3 regions of the Mycobacterium botniense genome follow, and region 3 is predicted to be linked to each of the others. Evidence: predicted binding sites of a transcription regulator. Region 3 holds the regulator's gene; each other region holds the start of a gene.

Region 1 (6,903 bases), on a different contig from region 3:
CCGGCCCGGCCGAGGCACGTGTCACCTGCGGCGAGCGCGCGGGTTTGTCCACCGACACGCCGCAACTGCCGGCATTCTGCCGGCTTCAGCGAAAATCGCGTGACGTCGATCCGGCCGTCAAGGTGAGCTTTCTCATCCGCTCAGCCACCACAGTGACCGCACCGCTGGCGTTTTGGACCTGGCCGCGGATCAGCAGCGCCGACGCCGTCTGCGCCAGCTTGCGGTGCCGCGCCCACACCCCGGGCGTGCAGAGCACGTTGACCATCCCGGTCTCGTCCTCGAGGTTGAGAAACGTCACGCCCTGGGCCGTCGCCGGCCGCTGCCGGTGAGTCACCGCACCCGCGATCAGCACCCGGTCACCGTCCGGGACGCTGAGCAGCTTCTCGGCGGGCAGCACGCCCCGCGCGTCCAGATCCGCCCGCAGAAACTGGGTCGGGTAGCTGTCGCAGGAGATACCGGTGGCCCACACGTCGGCGACGGCCCGCTCCAGCTCGCTCATCCCCGGCAGCGCCGGGATGTGCGACGGCACGCCCACCCCGGGCAACCGGTCCGGCCGGCCCGTGGCGGCCGCTCCGGCCGCCCACAGCGCCTCACGGCGGGAGAGCCCGAAGCAGCCCAGCGCCCCGGCGGTGGCCAGCGCTTCGGCCTGGGGCACGGAAAGCTGCACCCGCGACGTCAAATCCGGCAACGAAGTGAACGGCCCGTTGGCTTTTCGCTCTTCGACCAGCTTTTCGGCCAGCTTGTCTCCGATATGACGCACACCGCCCAGGCCCAGCCGTACCTCGGTCCCGGCGTTCTCCACGGTGGCGTACACCAGGCTGGCGTTGACATCGGGGCCATGGACCACGACGCCGTGCCTGCGGGCGTCGGCGACCAGCGACTGCGGCGAGTAAAAACCCATCGGCTGGGCGCGCAGCAGCGCTGCGCAGAACACCGCCGGGTGGTGCAGCTTGAACCACGCCGAGTAGAACACCAGCGACGCGAAGCTCAGCGCATGGCTTTCGGGGAACCCGAAATTGGCGAAAGCCTCTAGTTTTTCGTACACCCGGTCGATCACCTCGTCGGGGGCTTTATGCAGCGCCCGCATGCCGTCGTAGAAGCGGGCACGAAGCCGTCGCATGCGTTCCGCGGAACGCTTGGATCCCATGGCACGCCGCAGCTGGTCAGCCTCGGCGGCGGAAAACCCGGCGCAGTCGACCGCGAGCTGCATCAGCTGCTCTTGAAACAGCGGCACCCCCAACGTCTTTCGCAGCGCCGACTCCATCGACGGGTGGTCGTAGACGACCGGGTCGATACCGTTGCGCCGCCGGATGTACGGGTGCACCGATCCGCCCTGGATGGGCCCGGGGCGGATCAGCGCGACTTCGACCACCAGGTCGTAGAACTCGCGTGGCCGCAGCCGCGGCAGAGTGGCCATCTGTGCGCGCGACTCCACTTGGAACACCCCGACCGAATCAGCGCGGGCCAGCATCTCGTACACCGCCGGTTCGGAGAGGTCGAGCTTGGCCAGGTCCACCTCGATGCCCTTGTGTTCGGCCACCAGGTCGATGGCATAGTGCAGCGCGGAGAGCATACCCAGCCCGAGCAGATCGAATTTCACCAAACCGATTGCCGCGCAGTCGTCTTTGTCCCACTGCAACACACTGCGGCCCTTCATGCGGGCCCACTCCACCGGGCATACGTCGGCGATCGGGCGGTCGCAGATCACCATGCCGCCGGAGTGAATCCCCAGGTGCCGGGGCAGGTTGGCGATCTGGGTCGCCAGCTCGATCACCTGCTCCGGGATGCCCTGAATAGCTGGCTCATCAGACGGCAGCCCGCTCCAGCCGTTGATCTGTTTGCTCCAGGCATCCTGCTGGCCTTGCGAGAACCCCAGGGCACGGGCCATGTCGCGCACCGCGATCCGGCTCCGGTAGGTGATGACGTTGGCAACCTGCGCGGCGTGGTCACGGCCGTACTTGTCGTAGACGTACTGGATGACCTTTTCGCGCTGGCCGGACTCGATGTCGATGTCGATATCGGGTGGCCCGTCACGGGCGGGTGAGAGGAATCGCTCGAACAACAGATCGTTGGCCACCGGGTCGACGGCGGTCACCCCGAGCGCATAGCAGACCGCCGAGTTGGCCGCCGATCCCCTGCCCTGACATAAGATGTTGTTCTTGCGGCAGAACCGGATGATATCGTGCACTACCAGGAAGTAGCCTGGAAAACCAAGCTGTGCAATAACGTTCAACTCATGGCTGATCTGGGCGTAGGCCCGCGGCGCCTGTTCGGGCGTTCCGTAGCGCCGTAGGGCACCGGCCATCACCAACTCGCGCAGCCAACTGTCCTCGGTATGTCCGGCCGGGACGTCGAACGGTGGCAGCTGCGGGGCGATGAGCGCCAGCCCGAAGGCGCACTGTTCACCGAGTTCGGCTGCCGCGCTTACCACCTCGGGGCACCACGCGAAAAGGCGTGCCATCTCCTCGCCGGACCGCAGATGCGAGCCACCCAGCGGGGCCAGCCAGCCGGCGGCGGAGTCCAGGCACTGCCGGTGCCGTATCGCGCCCATGGCCATCGCCAGCCGGGCCCGCGACGGCCCGGCGAAATGCGCGCCGGTGGTGGCGACCAGGCCCACGCCGAAACGCGGCGCCAACGCCGCCAGCGCGGCGTTGCGTTCGTCGTCGAGCGGCTGACCGTGATGAGTCAGCTCGACGCTGACCCGGTGTGCGCCGAACCGGTCCACCAGATCGGCCAGCGCCGCCGCGGCCGCCTCCGGCCCTCCCCGGGAAAGCGCCTGGCGCACATGGCTTTTACGGCAGCCGGTCAGGATGTGCCAATGCCCGCCGGCGGCCTCGGAAAGCGCGTCGAAATCAAAGCGCGGCTTGCCTTTTTCGGCTCCGGCCAGGTGGGCCGCGGCCAGCTGCCGCGACAACCGCCGATAGCCTTCCGGGCCGCGGGCCAGCACCAGCAGGTGCGGACCGGGCGGATCCGGACAGTCGGTGCGGGCGCCGGGCCCTAGCGACAGTTCGGCGCCGAAAACGGTGCGCATGTCCAGTTCCGCGGCGGCTTCGGCGAACCGCACCGCCCCGTAGAGGCCGTTGTGGTCGGTCAGCGCGATAGCGCGCAGGTCCAGCCGTGCGGCCTCTTCGACCAGCTCCTCCGGTGTGCTGGCCCCGTCGAGAAAACTGAACGCCGAATGCGCGTGCAGCTCGGCATAGGCGACCGGCGAGCGGAGCATCTGGCTGTTGTCCGGCGGTTGATACCGTCCGCGCTTGCGTGACCAGGCCGGGCTGTCGCCGCCGTCACCCGGCAGCGATCCCGAACCGGCACCGGCGCGGCGCGGCGTGCCGGCCAGCACTCGCTCCATCTCGGCCCAGCTCGGCGGTCCGTTGCTCCAACCCACATCCGGCAGTGTATCGAATGTATGTTCGATTACCTACCCCGCCGCCTTTGCCCGGAAGGCTTCACCGAATTTCTGCTGCCGCAACGGCTCTCGCCGCCCCATCCGAGGACGGCAACATAGCCTTAACACCAGCGAACGGCATTGCCACACAGTCGAAAAACAGCCGTTCGGAAGATTTAATCTTCCGGCCACATCCCGTGCCGAGAGACGGCGGATACTCATCCCCATTACCCATCCAACCAGGCGGTGACCGCTCGTGGAGCAACTCAACACACTCGATGCCGGTTTCCTCATGGCTGAAGACTCCGACCGGCACGTGAGCCTGGCGATCGGCGGGATCGCCATCGTGGAAGGCTCCGCCCCCAGCGACAGCCGGTTCACGAGCGTACTGGCAGAACGGATTCACGCGATACCGCGGTGCACCCAGGTGCTGCGGACCCACCCCTTCGATATGGGTGCCCCCACCTGGGTCGAGGATCCCCGCTTCGACCTCACTCGGCATGTGCGCCGGGTGGCGCTTCCCCGGCCCGGCGGCGATCGGGAACTCTTCCGGGTGGTCGCGGACGTGGTGGAGCGGCGGCTGGACCGGGACCGACCGCTGTGGGAATGCTGGGTCATCGAGGGGCTGCAAGGCAACCGGTGGGCGATCGTGGTCAAGATCCACCACTGTGTCGCCGACGGGGTCTCTGCCACCCGCATCCTCACCCGGCTGTGTGACGACGCCGACGGCCTCGACAGCTCGGTCTTTGCCTGCCGCGTCGGCCCGAACCGCACCGCACGACCATCCGCACATCTGCGGCCGCTGCCCGACGCCGCGCCGCGCGGCCCGCTTGACGGGCTCTGGCGGGCCGGCACCGCCGTCACCGCCGCCGCCACGCGGACGGTCAGCGGCGCCACGGAAATCGCCCTCGGCTTGCTGCGGCCGGCGGCCGGGTCGTCGCTGGTGGGTCCGGTCACCGCCATGCGGCGCTACCGCGCGGTGCGGGTTCCGCTCGCCGATGTCGAGCAGGTGTGCCGCACATTCGGTGTGACGATCAACGACGTCGCCCTCGCCGCGATCACCGAGGGCTTCCGGGCGGTTTTGCTGCATCGCGGCGAGCAGCCGCGCGCGGACTCACTGCGCGCCCTGGTGCCGGTCTCGGTGCGCTCACCGGATGCGCTGGACACACCGGGCAACCACATCTCGATCATGCTGCCGCACCTGCCCGTCGAGCAGCACGACCCGGTTCAGCAGCTACGCAGCGTGCACCAGCGGTTGCGGCGGGCCAAGCAGGGTGGGCAGGCCCACGCCGGCAACATCATCGTGGCAGCCGCCAATCACGTTCCGTTTATGGTGTCCTCCTGGATGATTCGGCTGCTGACACGGCTGCCGCAACGCGGCATCGTCACACTGGCGACCAACGTTCCCGGGCCACGACGCCCGTTACGGTTGCTGGACCGTCCGGTGGTGCGGTTGCTGCCGATTGCCCCGATCGCGCTGCGGTTGCGCACCGGGATCGCGGTGCTGAGCTACGCCGATGACCTGGTGTTCGGTATCACCGCCGACTTCGACACGGCACCGGATGTGGAGAAGCTGGCCCGGGGTATCGAGACAGCGGTGGCGCGTCTGGAAGCGCTGAGCCAGGATCCCATTGTGCTTTTCGCGAAGTGACCTCCGCATCGGATGGCGGGCCTGAGCCGACTGCACTGCGGTGCCGTGTGGCGGGCGCGTCACGAATCGCCACTAAGCCGCCGGTGAGGCACACCCGTGTCGACGGGCGGGTTTTGAATGCGCGAGGCACCCTACCCCCACAATAATGAAATTCTAATGTAAATAAACAAATCTATAGAGTCATATTCGTGACGGTTTCGTGTCACAACTGTGATTATTGAATAGCATCGTTTCGGATGTGATTGAAAGTTCTGCGCGCGGTGACCGTACGTCAACCATTCGAGACGAAGGGGAGGAACTTATGGGGCACAGCCGAACTTTCGGGGCGGGATTGGCAATGTCAATCGGTCTGATTGCTGCGGCTGCCGTCTGGGCGGCGCCGGCGCAGGCAGACCCGGTCGACGACTCGGGAAAGTCGGTCTGCCCGATGATGACTCAATTGGGCGCGTCATTTGCGTCGTTAATGTCCACGCTGATCAATGCGACGTCCGATATTCACGGAAAGACCGCTGTCGCCCCGGATACGGCCGGGATGTTTAGTAAGATGGGAATATCGAATTACTGCCCGGACGCAGAAAGGTCGCTGCGCAACAACCAGCTGCCGAACGTGCCCGGGATTATCAGCGACAGGCCCGACGTGCACGGCATTGTCGGCGGTGTGCCCTCCAACCCTGGCGTGGCCGGCCACTAGTCAGGTCAGCCGGAACGTCCACCTCGGTCAGCTCGGCTCGCGTGTCGTCTGTCGTCTCGGGCGGGCCGGTCGCCGGTGAGCACTACCGTGACTAGCGGGGGCGCCGTAGGCGGTGTCCAGAAAGGCTGTCCATGCCGGTCACCATCGACCCACGCCACCATGACGCGGCGGTGTTTGACCTCCACGCACGAACACCCGAGACCGCAGCCGCCGCCACGCTGATCGGCCGGCTGCACGACGCCGGGATCCGCACCGCCGTGGTGCCGTCGCACCGCGGCGGTGCGGATGCACCGGCCGGTGTGATCGATCGTGCGGAAAAACCCGATCAGGCCCGGCTTGTCGAGGCAGCCGATCGGCTGGGGGCCCGGCCCGGGCGGTGCGTGGTCGTCACCGACGGCGAGGCCGGTGTCGCGGCCGCACGCGCGGGCGGATTCGCGTTGGTTATCGGCCTCGACCGCACCGGACAGGCCGACCCGCTGCGCCGCCGGGGCGCCGACGACGTGGTCACCGATCTGGGTGAGGTCAGCGTGCGGACCGGCGACCCGCGGATGTCGGAGCTGCCGGATGGCATGCGCGTTGTTGACCTGGTCCGCGACGCCGGTGTACCACCCGCGGTGTTCTTCGACTTCGACGGCACACTTTCCGAGATCGTCAACGATCCGGCCGCGGCCCGGCTCACCGCCGGGGCGGCAGAGGCACTTCAGCTGCTGGCCGCGCGCTGCCCGGTCGCGGTGCTCAGCGGCCGCGACCTCGCCGACGTCTGCCGGCGGGTCGGCCTGGCCGGTATCTGGTACGCGGGCAGTCACGGTTTCGAGTTGACCGCGCCCGACGGGACACACCACCACAACGAGGCGGCGGCCCCGAGCATAGCGGTGCTGGGGCAGGTGGCCCTGCGGCTGCGCGACCAGCTCGCCGCGATTCCCGGTGTTGTGGTGGAACACAAGCGATTTGCTGTTGCAGTGCATTATCGCAGCGCGCCGCGTGACCGGGTCGGCGAGGTGGCCGCGGCGGTGCGCGCCGCCGGACGGCGCGAGGCGCTTCGGGTGACAACGGGCCGCGAGGTCATCGAGCTGCGGCCAAATATCGACTGGGACAAGGGAAAAACGCTGAATTGGGTCATCGATCACCTGCACGGCGCTGGGACGGGTCCTTTGTTACCGATCTATCTCGGCGACG
Region 2 (6,903 bases), 1.6 Mb from region 3:
CCGACATCCAGCCGGTAAATCAGTTCTGGCGACACGCCAGATCAGCCGCGTGTAAGCGGGTGGGCGACGCTCGCGGAGCAGGCACCGGGCATCTGCCAAGCTGGAATGGTGCGAGTCGACCGGCTGGGCGATCTGGGCGGGGCACCGGGGGTGCTGCGCGCTCTCGGCGAGGCCACCAGTCGGATGGGCCTGCCACCGCCGGCCGCGCTCACCGGCGACTGGTTCGGCGCGGACGCGGTGATCGCACCGAGCGTATCGGTGCAACCGGTGGCTGTCACCGACGTGTTCGACGTCAAACCCGGCTCCGAGACGACAGCGGTGGGTGGCGGCTGGATCGGCTACCTGTCCTATCCGGACCCCGGCGCCGACGGGCGCGCCCACCGGATCCCCGAAGCCGCCGGGGGCTGGACCGACAGCCTGTTGCGCCGCGACCGCGACGGGCGGTGGTGGTACGAAAGCTTGTCCGGCACACCCATACCGGGCTGGCTGGCCGACACCTTGGCCGCCCCGGCCGCAGGGCGGCACTACCGGATCGACTGGAGCGGGGCCGATCGGGCGGCGCACCGCGCCGGGGTGCAGGCCTGCCTGGAAGCGATCAGTGCGGGCGAGGTCTATCAGGCGTGCGTGTGCACACAATTCACCGGAACGATCGCGGGGACGCCGCTGGATTTTTTCGTCGACGCGGTTGCGCGTACCGCCCCGGCCCGGGCCGCCTTTGTCGCTGGTGCATGGGGTGCGGTGGCATCCCTGTCGCCGGAGCTTTTCCTGCGCCGCTGCGGTGAGGTGGTGACGTCCAGCCCCATCAAAGGCACGCTACCGCTGGATGCCTGGCCCTCGGCGCTGCGCGCGTCGGTCAAGGACGTGGCCGAAAATGTCATGATCGTCGACCTGGTCCGCAATGACCTGAGCCGGGTGGCGGTCACCGGCAGCGTGACCGTGCCCGAGCTGTTGGTGGTGCGGCGCGCCCCCGGCGTGTGGCACCTGGTGTCGACGGTGTCAGCGCGGGTACCCGTCGACCTGGCCACGTCCACGTTGTTGGACGCCACGTTTCCGCCGGCGTCGGTCACCGGAACACCCAAACTGCGTGCTCGCCAACTGCTTTCGCGCTGGGAACAACGACGCCGCGGCGTCTACTGCGGCACAGTGGGTTTAGCATCGCCAATAGCAGGATGCGAGCTCAATGTCGCGATCCGCACCGTCGAGTTCGATACTGCCGGCGGCGCAGTGCTGGGAGTCGGTGGTGGGATCACAGCCGATTCGGACCCCGATGCGGAATGGGAGGAGTGCCTGCACAAAGCGGCACCGATCATCGGAAGTGCGGTGGCCTCAGCGTCGCGACCGCAAAACCGCCTCGTAGAGGTCACGTCGTGACGGCGCGCCCGGGGTCTCGGCGATCACCTGGGCGCACGCGTTCTTGATGCCCATCCCGGCGTCGACCCGCGCGTTTACCTGGGCCACCAATGCCGACAGGTCGGCGCACGGGTGCGCACCCTCCAGCACGACGGTGATCTCTCCGAGCACCCCGGCGGTCGCCCAGGCTGCCAGCTCGGCGAGCGATCCGCGCACCACTTCTTCGTGCGCTTTCGTCAGCTCGCGGCACACCACCGCACGCCGGGACGGCCCCAGCTGCTCGGCCGCGTCGCGCAGACATGCCGACAAGCGGCGCGGCGATTCGAAGAACACGCAGGTCCGTCGCTCGCCGGCCAGCGTGCCCAACCACGCTTTGCGCGCCGCTTGCCGGCGCGGGGCGAAACCCTCGAAACAGAACTTGTCCGACGGCAACCCGGACACCGCCAACGCCGTCGTGACCGCCGACGGTCCGGGCAGGCAGGTCACCGCCAGCCCCGCGTCGATGCAGGCGACCACCAGCCGGTGCCCCGGATCACTGATCACCGGCATACCGGCGTCGCTGACCAGCAGTACCGTCGCACCGGCCTCGATTGCGGCGACTACCGTCGGCACCCGCGCCGGCTCGTTCTGGTCGAACAGACTGACCACCTTGCCGCCGATCTGCACGCCGAGCGCCCGGGCCAGCTTGCGCACCCGCCGGGTGTCCTCGGCGGCGATCATCTCGGCGCCGCCCAGCGCGGCGATGAGCCGCGGTGAGGCGTCGCCCGGCTGGCCCAGCGGGGTCGCGGCCAGCAACAATCGACCACCACCCATGCCGCACAGCCTACGATCGATGTGATGACCGCTCTGGCCCGCGAAACTCCGCTCGCCGTCACGGAGCGCGCGGTACCCGTCATCAGCCCCGGGCCGCTGGTGCCGATCCCGGATTTCGGGCCCGCCGACCGGTCGCGCGGCTGGGTTGTCACCGCGGTGGTCACCGCGCTGGCCGCGGTGACCCGGTTCCTCAACCTCGGCTCGCCGACCGACGCCGGGACACCGATCTTCGACGAGAAGCATTACGCACCGCAGGCCTGGCAGATGCTGCACAACCACGGGGTAGAGGACAACCCCGGGTTCGGCCTGGTCGTGCACCCCCCGGTCGGCAAGCAGCTGATCGCCGTCGGCGAGGCGGTCTTCGGCTACACCGGGGTCGGCTGGCGGTTCACCGGCGCGCTGCTCGGCGTCGTCATGGTGGGCCTGGTGGTTCGGATCGTGCGGCGGATCAGCCGCTCGACGCTGGTCGGTGGCATCGCCGGGTTGCTGCTCATCGCTGACGGCGTCAGCTTCGTGGCCTCCCGCACCGCACTGCTGGACGGGTTTCTTGCGTTTTTTGTGGTAGCGGCTTTCGGCGCGCTCATCGTCGACCGCGACCAGGTCCGTCAACGGATGCACACCGTGCTGCTGCAGGGCCGCGCCGATGAGACCGAGTGGGGACCACGGCTGGGTGTGCGCTGGTGGCGGTTCGGTGCCGGGGTGTTGCTCGGATTAGCTTGCGCGACCAAGTGGTCCGGCTTGTATTTCGTGCTGTTCTTCGGCGCGATGTCGGTGGGGTTCGACATCGCCGCTCGTCGCCAGTACCGGGTGCCCAGACCGTGGCTGGGCACGCTGCGGCGCGACCTGGGACCGACGATCTATGCGCTGGGGGTGATCCCGTTCGCGGTGTATTTGGCTTCCTATGCACCGTGGTTCGCTTCCGAAACCGCGATCAACCGGCACGAGGTCGGCCAGTCGATCGGCGAGCGTAGTGTGATCCCGCTGCCCGAAGCCATCCGGTCGTTGTGGCACTACACCTACAAGGCCTACCAATTCCATGCCGGGCTGACGAATTCCGCCGGCAATTACCATCCGTGGGAGTCCAAACCGTGGGCCTGGCCGATGTCGCTGCGTCCCGTGCTCTACGCCATCGACCAGCAAAACGTTCCCGGCTGCGGCGCGCAGTCGTGTGTGAAAGCGGTGATGCTGGTCGGCACCCCCGCCATGTGGTGGCTTTCGGTTCCGGTCCTCGGCTACGCGGCCTGGCGCGCGTTCGTGCGTCAGGACTGGCGCTACGCGGCGGTGCTGATCGGCTACTGCGCCGGGTGGTTGCCGTGGTTCGCCGACATCGACCGGCAGATGTACTTCTTTTATGCGGCCGCCATGGCGCCGTTTCTGGTGATGGCGATCGCGCTGATCCTCGGCGACATCCTCTACCAACCCGGTCAAGGCGCGGAACGGCGCACGCTGGGGCTGATCGTCGTGTCGTGTTATGTCGCACTCGTGCTGACCAACTTTGCGTGGCTGTTCCCGGTGCTCACCGGTCAGCCGATCTCCCAGACCACCTGGAACATGGAGATCTGGCTACCCAGCTGGCGCTGAGGTCATGACCGTCGGCGCATAGTTGTGGCCGGCCGCCCGCGCGGCCATACCTCGATATGGGTGGTCAGCAGCCGATCATCGCGTCGCTGTCTTCCGACGCGCAGCGAAAGTCATAGCGGGTCGCGCGCGACGGGACAGGACATACAGCGCGGGCCGCCGCGCCCGGTGCCCAACTCCGAGGCCGCGATGGTCAGCACCTCGATACCCGCGTCCTGCAGGCGCGGATTGGTCTGCACGTTGCGCTCGTAGGCGACGACGACACCGGGCGCCACCGCCAGCGTGTTATTGCCGTCGTCCCACTGCTCGCGTTCAGCGATCACCGGGTCCAGCCCGGTATGAATGACGCGCAGCTTGTCGATACCCATTGCATTGGCGGCCGCGTCGATGAACCGTGCCTCTTCGCTGATCTTCAACCCGTCGAGCGTGCGCTGAATCGTGAACGCCGACAACGTGTCCACCACGTTCGCGTACATCACGACCGCGTCGGTGTCAACCATTGTGCACACCGTGTCCAGATGCATCTGCGCACGCTTTTGTTCGATCGGCACCGCCAGGACCGTATCGGCCAAGCCGTCATCGAATAGGCTGCGAGCCAGGGATTCCGCGCCGGCGGGTGTGGTCCGCTCGCCGACGCCGACCGCGACCACCCCGGGTGCGAGCAACAACACGTCGCCACCTTCCACCGGGGCGGTGTGCGATTCGTAGGCGCGGCGCACACCGGTGAACCGCGGATGGTGAGCATAAATCAGATCAGTTAACGCCGCCTCACGTGCGCGCGCCGGCAACGCCAGCGACGGAATGATCACCCGGGGACCGATCCAGATCGACGAATCACGGGTGAACACCAGGTTCGGCAGCGGTTCGATGACGAAATCCGCACCATGGTGCATAAGACGCACTAACGACACATCGGTCCTGGTGTCTGTGGGAAGTTCGGTGAAGGTCATACCGGCCATCAAGACGTGCGCCAATGCGGCGGGGGCGAGTCCTCGCAGGTACGCCGAAAGCTCCTGCGCCAACTGGAATCCGAGCCGGCGAGCGTCGACCGCGGCAGCGATGCCCTGCATCCGCGCTGCGCCGCTTTCCAGGGCCTCGGTCAGCAGGTCCGACAGCAGCAGCACTTCCACGCCGCGGGAACGCAGCAATTCCGCGAACGCGTCGTGTTCCTCCTGCGCGCGTGCGACCCAGGGCAGCCCGTCGAACAGCAGCTGGTCGTTGTTGCGCGGAGTCAGACGTTGTAACTCGGCGCCAGGGCGGTGCAGGATAGCCACCCGCAGTGTCCCGACCTCCGAATTGGAACCCAACTGGGTGACGCTCACATCTAGCACGGTAGCGCCATTAATCTCAGCGCAGCTCGTCCTCAGCCGGCTTGGCTGCGTGCCCCGCGTGGCCCGGCCGGGCTCACCTGGTCGAACGGATGTACGATAAACTGGCTGTCGTGCTGGTCCCGGTGCAGGACTCGCTGTTTGAGCTCGAGGAGCGCCGCTACCTCGGTGACGGCGCGTGGATCGAGTACCGCTCCGGCTGGTTGGCTGATGCCGACGATCTATTCGAGGCGCTGCTGCCGGGCGTACCTTGGCACGCCGAGCGCCGCCAGATGTACGACCGGGTCGTCGATGTACCCCGGCTGGTCAGTTTTCATGATCTGACCCGCGAGGATCCCCCGCATCCGCAGCTGGCTTTCCTGCGGGGACGACTCAATGACATCTACGCCGGCGAACTCGGCGAACCGTTCACCACGGTCGGGCTCTGCCTCTACCGGGATGGCTCTGACAGTGTGGCCTGGCATGGCGACACCATCGGCCGGGGCCGCACGGAGGACACCATGGTCGCGATCATCAGCCTGGGCGCGTCCCGCAACTTCGCACTCCGTCCCCGCGGCGGCGGCGGTCCTTCGCTGCGTCTGCCCCTGGGACACGGCGATCTGCTGGTCATGGGTGGGTCGTGCCAGCGTACTTGGGAGCATTCGGTTCTTAAGACGTCGGCGCCCTCCGGTCCACGGGTGAGTATTCAGTTTCGACCACGTGACGTCCGCTAGCTCTGTTATGCCGCGGCCCGCATCGCCGCCGGGCGGGTCAACTTTTGACCGCGGTCACCGCCTTGACCAGCAAGTCACGGGCCCGCTGCGTGTCGACCGAAACGACCGGCTTGCCCGGAACGACAAGCGGATTGGCGACGACGATGACCTGATATCTGCCGAAATGAGCAGAGTAGTCATATAGCTCGCCGGTGTGGGGTTTTCCATCGACGAGGGTCTGTACCACTCGGTGCACACCCAGCGTGCGGGCACCCGCGATCTGCGGCGCTTCGACAACCTCGACGACGCCACGCACCTGTCCCCCGGTGAAACCCACTTTCGCACAGTTCTGCCCGGGATCGCTCACCGGCACCGGCTGTGAGGTCTCCAGCGCGATGGTGATGAACCGGTTGCCGTCACCCTCGGCGCTCACCGCAGCCATGTTGCCCTGCAAACCGGGTGGCATCGCCTGCCCGGCGGCGAATTGCGCGCAGCCCGGCGGCTCGAATCGCAGTCCCTCGGGCAGTTTCCGGGCGCCGAACAACTTCGGGTCAATACCCGTCGGAGCGATGGTGGTGACGTGGAACTCCGGGCCGAAACTCGACTTTACGTCGGCGACCCTGGCGATATCAGCGGAATCCGCCGGTTTGCCGGACGCGCAGGCGGCCAGCCAGCACGCACACCCCATCGTGAGCACCGCCTTGACCATCGCGGCCAATCTACCCGACGCATCGTGATCAGCTGCGCAACACAGACACTGTTTTCACCAGCAGATCCGCCGCGAATCGCGGCGTGAGCGGTGCATGCAGTGATCCGGGCTCGGTTACCAGTGCCGTAAACGCGTAATAGTCACCTAAATATGCACTGAATGTATAAGTGTGAGAAATGATTTGGATGCCACCCTCAACGGATGTAGTGGTGTCAGTCGCCATACCAAGAGTCTCGGCGCCATCGATGTGCGGGGGATCGATGAGACGGACGTTAGCCTTGGCATTCCCGCCGCGCATAGTCCATTGCGCACACTGGCCAACCAGGTTTCGGTCCAGGACCAGCGGGCCCGACGGAGCCGCGGCAACGACCGCATAGACGGTACCGTCCGCACCCGAGCCCGACACACCTTGCGCGGAATCGCTGCGTCCGTG
Region 3 (6,903 bases):
TCGCATGGCGATCAGCGGGCGGGCCCGGCGGCCCGTTGGGCGCGAAAAAAGGCGGGCAATACCCCATCGGTCGCGACGGGATCGGGCAAAACTTCGCCGGCGGCAAGGTCTTTTTCAGTCCGGCCACCGGGGCGAATGCCGTCGAGGGAGCCATCTTGGCCAAGTACGAGTCATTGGGCGGGCCGCTCGGCAGCAACCTGGGTTATCCCGTGGCCAACGAAGCCGACGGCGGAATCAAGCCGGTGAGCCGGGTCAGCGTATTCTCCGCACCTGACCGGCCGGTGATTTTCTGGACGCCCGAGCACGGCGCGTTCGTCGTGCAGGGTGCCATGAAGGCGGCGTGGGACAAACTGGGCGGCGCGACCGGCACACTGGGTGCACCGGTCGGCGATCCGGCCCTCGACGGCGACGTGGTCTCCCAGAAGTTCGCCGGCGGCACGATCGCATGGGATCGGGTCAAGAACACATTCAGCACCCGACCGCCGAACCTGGCGGCATTGTTGCGGGGGCTGCAGGTCCCGGGTCAGCACATGCCGAGCCGTTCGGCGACGACGGCGCACTCGAGCCAGGTGCTGCACTGGCACTGGTGGTGGCTCGTCGCGGTCATTGTGGTGCTGCTGGCTGTGGTGATGACGCTGGCCGGGTTCCGGTGGCGCCAACGCCGCAGTGCCGGTCCCGGCACCACGGTGGGCGAGGCCGAACAGGGCGGGCACACCGCCGAGCCCGCCGACACCCAGTGGTCGCCGGCCGAAGGCCGCCGCGTTGCTGTGACGTCGCTGGGGCCTCGCTACTCGGAGCGGTCACGGGGCTCACCACCGACCCACGCCCCGGACCCGTTCGCGCGCGACAGCACCTGGATACCCGATGCCAGTGGGCCGGTGTCCGCTGCCCGGGCTGTGCCCACTGCCTCGGAGTCCCTCCGGGCGCCGGCCGGGTTCGACGCCGCGGGAGAGGATCCCGATGCGGTGGACACGGCTCCGACCCGGGTGCCTACGGCAACCGAAGTGCGCAGCGGGCGCCACGCGGCGGTGGAGACCGCAGCAGACGCCGGCCCGCGGACCCCGGCTGCGCCTGCCCGGCTGGCGATCCACCTGCCGCTGGAGGATCCCTACCAGGCTCCCGACGGCTACCCGGTCAAGGCCAATACCAGTTCCGGTCTGTATTACACACCCGAAAGTGAGCTCTACGAGGAGACGCTGGCCGAAATCTGGCTTGCCAGCGAAGAAGTCGCGCGGGCCAACGGATTCATCAAAGCGGGTTGAGCCTTAGAGCTTACGGATCACCGTGACGACCTTGCCCAGCACCGTGGCCTCGTTTCCCGGGATGGGGTCGAACGCCGGGTTATGCGGCATCAGCCACACCTGATTGCCGGTGCGTTTGAACGTTTTCACGGTGGCTTCCCCGTCAATCATCGCTGCGACGATATCGCCGTTATCGGCGACGTTCTGCTGGCGGACCACGACCCAGTCGCCGTCACAGATCGCCGCCTCGACCATGGAGTCGCCGACGACTTTGAGCAGGAATAGCGCGCCGTCACCGACCAGCGCCCTGGGCAGCGGGAAAACGTCTTCAACGGCTTCTTCGGCGAGGATCGGGCCGCCGGCCGCGATCCGTCCGAGAACCGGGACGAACGTGGGCTCCGGCACGGCGTCGGAGCCGGCGACCTCAGTGGCCGGCACTGCGACAGCCTCGTCGGCTCCACGGACGTCGACAGCGCGGGGGCGGTTCGGGTCGCGGCGCAAATAGCCCTTGCGCTCCAGCGTGCGCAGTTGGTGAGCCACCGACGACGTCGAGGTCAGACCAACAGCGTCGCCGATTTCCCGGATGCTGGGCGGATAGCCGCGGGTGGTCACCGAGGCGCGGATGACATCCAAGATGGTGCGCTGCCGCGCGGTGAGCACCGAATCGGCAGCATGCGGACGGCGACCCGGGTCGGTGGTGTCGCTGGAATCGCTCATACCACGCGAGAGTAGCCGCATTTCATCGATTAATCAAACACGTGTTCGATGCATGTCGCGGGGCTAGCGCGCACCCGGTGGTGTCGGTGGCCCGCGGTATCGTCCGGCCATGTCTGACACCATTCGATCAGATGTTCGACATTCGAACAGAGTATCGAGTATATTTCGAACACATGATCGATGACCACGGTGAGGAGGCGAACACCGATGACACTGATCGACGCGAGCCCGCTGAACAACCGCCGTGCAGCGCGGCCGGCCCGGGTTAAGGCGCGGTGCCGCCCGCCCGGCTCGCGGCGGCCCGGGCCGGCACGGCCGGCATGGCCCTCACCGCGGTACCGGGGTCCGGGTGTGGCCAGGTCCACTGCCGCGCACCACAGGCGCCCCGTAACGGCGGCGACGACGGTGGCGCTCGCGCTGGTCTCGGCGCTGATCACACTCTGGCTGGGGCTGGTTGCCCACCGCGGTGGGCTGGTGGGCGGCGCCGTGGCAGGGACGCCCGCCCGGATACCTGACCGGCTTGCCGTGGTGCGCGTTGAGGCGGGGGAGACGTGGGATCACCTGGCGGCCCGGGTGGCTCCCGGCGCGCCGGCGGGCCAGGTGGCCGACCGCATCCGCGAACTCAACGGCCTGGACGCCGCCACGCTGACCGCGGGTCAGACACTGATCGCTCCGGTCGGCTGACCTGTTCGGATGGCACGCGAAAAAGCTGACGGCCCAACGCTGGTCAGCGCAGGTGGGCCGACCGCGGCGGTGTTGGCGGTACCGGGGAGCGCCCAGGTACTCTCAAAGTCGTCTGAGAAACCTGGCCATCAGCGCGGCGAAGGAGCGGCCATGCACTGCCCGTTCTGCCGCCATCCCGATTCCCGGGTGGTGGACTCACGGGAAACCGATGAAGGTCAGGCTATTCGGCGTCGAAGGTCCTGCCCGGAGTGCGGGAGGCGGTTCACCACTGTGGAAACCGCCGTGCTGGCCGTCGTCAAGCGCAGCGGTGTCACCGAGCCGTTTAGCCGGGAGAAGGTCATCCGCGGCGTGCGCCGCGCGTGCCAGGGCCGCCAGGTCGATGACGACGCGCTCAACCTGCTCGCCCAGCAGGTCGAAGACACCGTGCGCGCGACCGGTTCGCCGGAAGTGCCCAGCCACGAGGTGGGCCTGGCGATCCTCGGGCCGCTGCGCGAACTTGACGAGGTGGCCTATCTGCGGTTCGCGTCGGTGTACCGATCCTTTTCCTCTGCTGACGATTTCGAGCGGGAGATTGAGGCGCTGCGTGCCCATCGCAAACTCTCGACGCCCAGGTGAGGCGGTGACGCCCCAGAGCCGGCGCTAGTCTGGCTCCATGCCGATAGACCTACACCCCGACCTTCAGCCCCTGGCGCCTCTGCTCGGCACGTGGGCGGGCCGTGGTTCGGGGAAATACCCGACGATCAGGCCGTTCGAGTATTTCGAAGAGGTGGTCTTTTCGCATGTGGGCAAGCCTTTTCTGAGCTACGGGCAAAAGACCACAGCAGCCACCGACGGCACGCCGCTGCATGCGGAGACGGGGTATTTCCGCGTGCCGGAACCGGGTCGGGTCGAACTGGTCCTCGCGCATCCGAGCGGCATCACCGAAATCGAGGTCGGCCGTTATTCGGCCGCCGAGGGTGTTATCGAGGTTGAGATGACGGCGTCACACATTGGATTGACCCCGACCGCCAAAGAGGTCACCGCACTGGCCCGGCGCCTTCGGGTCGACGGCGACGAATTGTCCTACCAGGTGGAGATGGGCGCGGTCGGGCAACCCCCGCAGAATCACCTCACCGCGGTGTTACACCGGCAACGCTGACTGCCACCCAAAACGCGTTGGCGGCTTTGCCGGATCCACGCTAGACACGCGGCGTGGTCACACGACGTGCGTCACGCCGTCGTTGACCACCCGGCCGGCTACCCGAACCCAGCCTTGGGGATTCCAGGTGGTTTCGATCACAGAACCCTTGCCCTGCACGATGGTCAGGTCACGGCTGAGGTAGTCGGTTATCCGCACGGCCGCCGCGCCGGTGGCTTCGTCTTCGGGCACACCGACGTTGGCGGCGAACATCCGGCAGCGCAGCACGCCAGCGGCCTCATCGCTCCAGGCCCACAAGTAGTGCTGGATGTCGTCGGGATAGTCGGCCGGATCAGCGGCGGCGAGGGCGTCGAGAGAGTCCAGATCGTAGATGGCGAACTCGGGTGCCCATTCCGAGCGCGCGCTGATCGCGGTGAGCTCGTCGTCATAGCTGACCTGGACGACCCCGGCGGGCACTTGCAGTGTCCGTATCGGCATACCCTGTTCGCGCAGCCACCACGACGCGCCCACAATCGGGTGGCCGGCGAACGGAAGTTCGGTGCGCGGTGTGTAGATACGGGCATGCGCGGATGTCGAACCAGCGGCGGGCAGATCGACGAATATCGTTTCGCTATACCCTAATTGGGTTGCGATGTGCTGCCTGGCCGGGGGCTGGACCTGACCCGCATCGATGACGGCGAGCGGGTTTCCGAAATCGCCGTGTGGGTCGGTGAACACCCGCAAAACCGTCACCTCGATGCTCATGGGGTGACTGTACGACGCCGCCGGCCGGGCTGATCAGGTGGCGCTGCGTTCGTCGGAGCCCATCGCGGTGAGCACCGCGTCACGGGTTTCTGCCGAACCCGACACGCTGAGCTCACCGCCGCCGCTGCGGAGCAGCTCCCGATGTGCGGCCGGGTCGTGGCGCGCCGGTTCCGTCGTGTCGATAAAGTGTTCGACGACTTCGATGAAGCGGTCGGGATCATCGTGGAAAGGGAAGTGCCCGCAGCGCTCAAAAATCTCCAACCGTGAACCTGGCATGGCCGCATGGGCCATCCACGCGTGTTTGACGGGCACCACCACATCCTCTGTGCCCCAAATGATTTGCACCGGCGTCGACTCCATCAGATAACACCGGTCGAGCATCGTGACCAGCTGACCACGCCAGTCCACCACCGCCCGCAATGTGCGGGTGAAAGCCGACGACGCCATCGGCTCGGGCAGGTCGGCCAGCACCCGCAGCACATCGGGCAGGTCACGGCCCAGCTTGGTCGATCCCAGCACTGCGCCCACCGCGCGCCCGGCGATCTGCACGGCGGGCAGCACCAACGGCAGCCGCAGCAGCGCCAGGGTCTCGCTGCCCATCGGCAGCGAAGCCAGGCGCAGCACCATATTCACATCACTGGTGACACCGCCGGGCGCGACCAGGACGAGCCGCTCAACCAATTGCGGGAACTGGTAAGCGAACTGCATCGCTACCCCGCCGCCGAGCGAATGGCCGATGACGGTGGCACTTTCGATATCAAGCACGGACAACAAGTCGCGCATCCCGTTGGCGTAGGCCGCGACCGAGTAGTCGGCCCGCGGTTTGTCGGACTGTCCGTGACCCAGCAGGTCAACGGCGATGACCGTGAACCGCTGCGCGAGCCTGGGCTGCACACTGGTCCACGTGGTGGAGTTGTCGCCGATGCCGTGAATCAGCAACAGTACCGGCCCCGAGCCGGCGATGCGGAACGCCCGTCGGTACCCGTGAATCGCGCGGAACTGCAGTGACGGTGTGACCTCACGCACCGGGCGCAGAGTAGGTTTGCGCTCGGTCATATCGCCAACTTCGTCTCGGGGCTGTCGTGTCAGGTTGGGTTGTCGCCGTTTTTCTTCTCCGCCTGTTGGGCCAGGAAACGCTCGAATTCGGCACCGAGCTCTTCTCCGCTAGGCAGATCTTCGTCGCGCGCCAGCAGCGACCTGTTTTCCTGAGCGGCGACGAAAGCATCGTACTGTCGCTCGAGCGCGGCCACCACCTGAGCCACCTCAGGGCTCGCCTGAACCTGCTCGTCGATTTTGGCCCGGATCTCGGCCGCGGCGTCGGCCAGCGCTTTCAGCGGAAGCTGCAACGACGCGGTCTTTGCCACCTGTTCGAGCAGCGCCTGCGCGGCGGCGGGATAGTCGGTCTGCGCCAGATAATGCGGCACGTGCACGGTAAATCCCACCACCTCGTGACCGTGCTGGGCCATCCGGTATTCCAGCAGGTTTGACGCACTGGCGGGCACGTGGACCTCCGATATCCACGGCGTGAAGTCGGCGATCAGGTCCCGGTTGTTGGAATGCGCGGTCAACGTCACCGGTCGGGTGTGCGGAACCGCCATCGGGATGGTGCCCAGCCCGATCGTCCGGCGCACCCCGAGACGCTCGGCCAGCAGCCGCACCGCGCTGATAAAGCGCTCCCACTTCAAATCCGGTTCCATCCCGGCCAGCAGCAGAAACGGTGTGCCGACGCTGTCATGCAGCGCGTACAAACTGAGCTCGGGGTCGTCGTAGTGGGTGAAATGGTCGGTCCGATAGGTCATCAGCGGCCGCCGGGACCGATAATCGAGCAGCTCGTCGATCGCGAACGACGCGACCAGTTCGGTGTCCAGGCTTTCTTTGAGGTGGGCAGCCGCCAGCCGGATGGCATGCCCGGCGTCGGAAAACCCCTCCAAAGCGTGTATCAGCACCGGTCCACGCCCGTCCTTGGACGATAGCTGGGGCGCCGGGACCTCAAGCTGGTACATCCCAGTCTGCTCTGGCTGGTAGTGCCGCTCCTTGCTGTGATCCTGGGCCATTCGGTTGCCTCCTTGTCACGACGCAGTAGTGCACCGTGTCAGCTAGTGTCTCTCAGTCTCTCATCTCGACGGGCACCAGCGATCAACCCACCCGCCTGTATGTTCGAAACACGGCGTCGCCGGGCGGCATTCCGCACCCGATGCCCCGCGAAAACCCGTGGTGGGCAGAGTTGGTTTTCGGGGCGCGCAACCGGTGCGCCATGATATCCCCGATGCGCATTCGGGCGGCGGTGGTGGTGGGCGTGCTGATGGCGCTGCCGGCGTGCGGCCACCCGGTCGGCTCCGCGCCCGCTCCCACGCACGGGCACTTGGTCGGTGACCCGGC

Evidence for each region. Region 3 encodes LexA, which represses DNA repair genes until DNA is damaged. Its sites were predicted from a motif close to CGAACANNTGTTCG; they were not measured.
Region 1: the regulator LexA is predicted to act here: its motif matches at 3,400-3,413, upstream of G6N08_RS01750 (error-prone DNA polymerase).
Region 2: the regulator LexA is predicted to act here: its motif matches at 5,155-5,168, upstream of G6N08_RS10930 (alpha-ketoglutarate-dependent dioxygenase AlkB).

Annotation. Positions count from the first base shown of each region.
Region 1 is NZ_BLKW01000002.1:318,074-324,976, forward strand. Features, by position in the region: gene G6N08_RS01750 (error-prone DNA polymerase) at 86-3,385, opposite strand; gene G6N08_RS01755 (WS/DGAT/MGAT family O-acyltransferase) at 3,642-5,036, shown strand; gene G6N08_RS01760 (hypothetical protein) at 5,374-5,727, shown strand; gene otsB (trehalose-phosphatase) at 5,859-6,903, shown strand, end outside.
Region 2 is NZ_BLKW01000004.1:148,465-155,367, reverse strand. Features, by position in the region: gene G6N08_RS10950 (aminodeoxychorismate synthase component I) at 109-1,371, shown strand; gene rsmI (16S rRNA (cytidine(1402)-2'-O)-methyltransferase) at 1,327-2,163, opposite strand; gene G6N08_RS10940 (dolichyl-phosphate-mannose--protein mannosyltransferase) at 2,188-3,744, shown strand; gene arcA (arginine deiminase) at 3,855-5,063, opposite strand; gene G6N08_RS10930 (alpha-ketoglutarate-dependent dioxygenase AlkB) at 5,183-5,782, shown strand; gene G6N08_RS10925 (DUF5642 family protein) at 5,820-6,470, opposite strand; gene G6N08_RS10920 (DUF5642 family protein) at 6,499-6,903, opposite strand, start outside.
Region 3 is NZ_BLKW01000004.1:1,773,580-1,780,482, reverse strand. Features, by position in the region: gene G6N08_RS18235 (sunset domain-containing protein) at 1-1,262, shown strand, start outside; gene lexA (transcriptional repressor LexA) at 1,266-1,958, opposite strand; gene G6N08_RS18225 (LysM peptidoglycan-binding domain-containing protein) at 2,166-2,642, shown strand; gene nrdR (transcriptional regulator NrdR) at 2,793-3,257, shown strand; gene G6N08_RS18215 (peroxynitrite isomerase) at 3,295-3,780, shown strand; gene G6N08_RS18210 (PhzF family phenazine biosynthesis protein) at 3,838-4,524, opposite strand; gene G6N08_RS18205 (alpha/beta fold hydrolase) at 4,558-5,580, opposite strand; gene G6N08_RS18200 (proteasome assembly chaperone family protein) at 5,610-6,578, opposite strand; gene G6N08_RS18195 (trypsin-like serine peptidase) at 6,779-6,903, shown strand, end outside.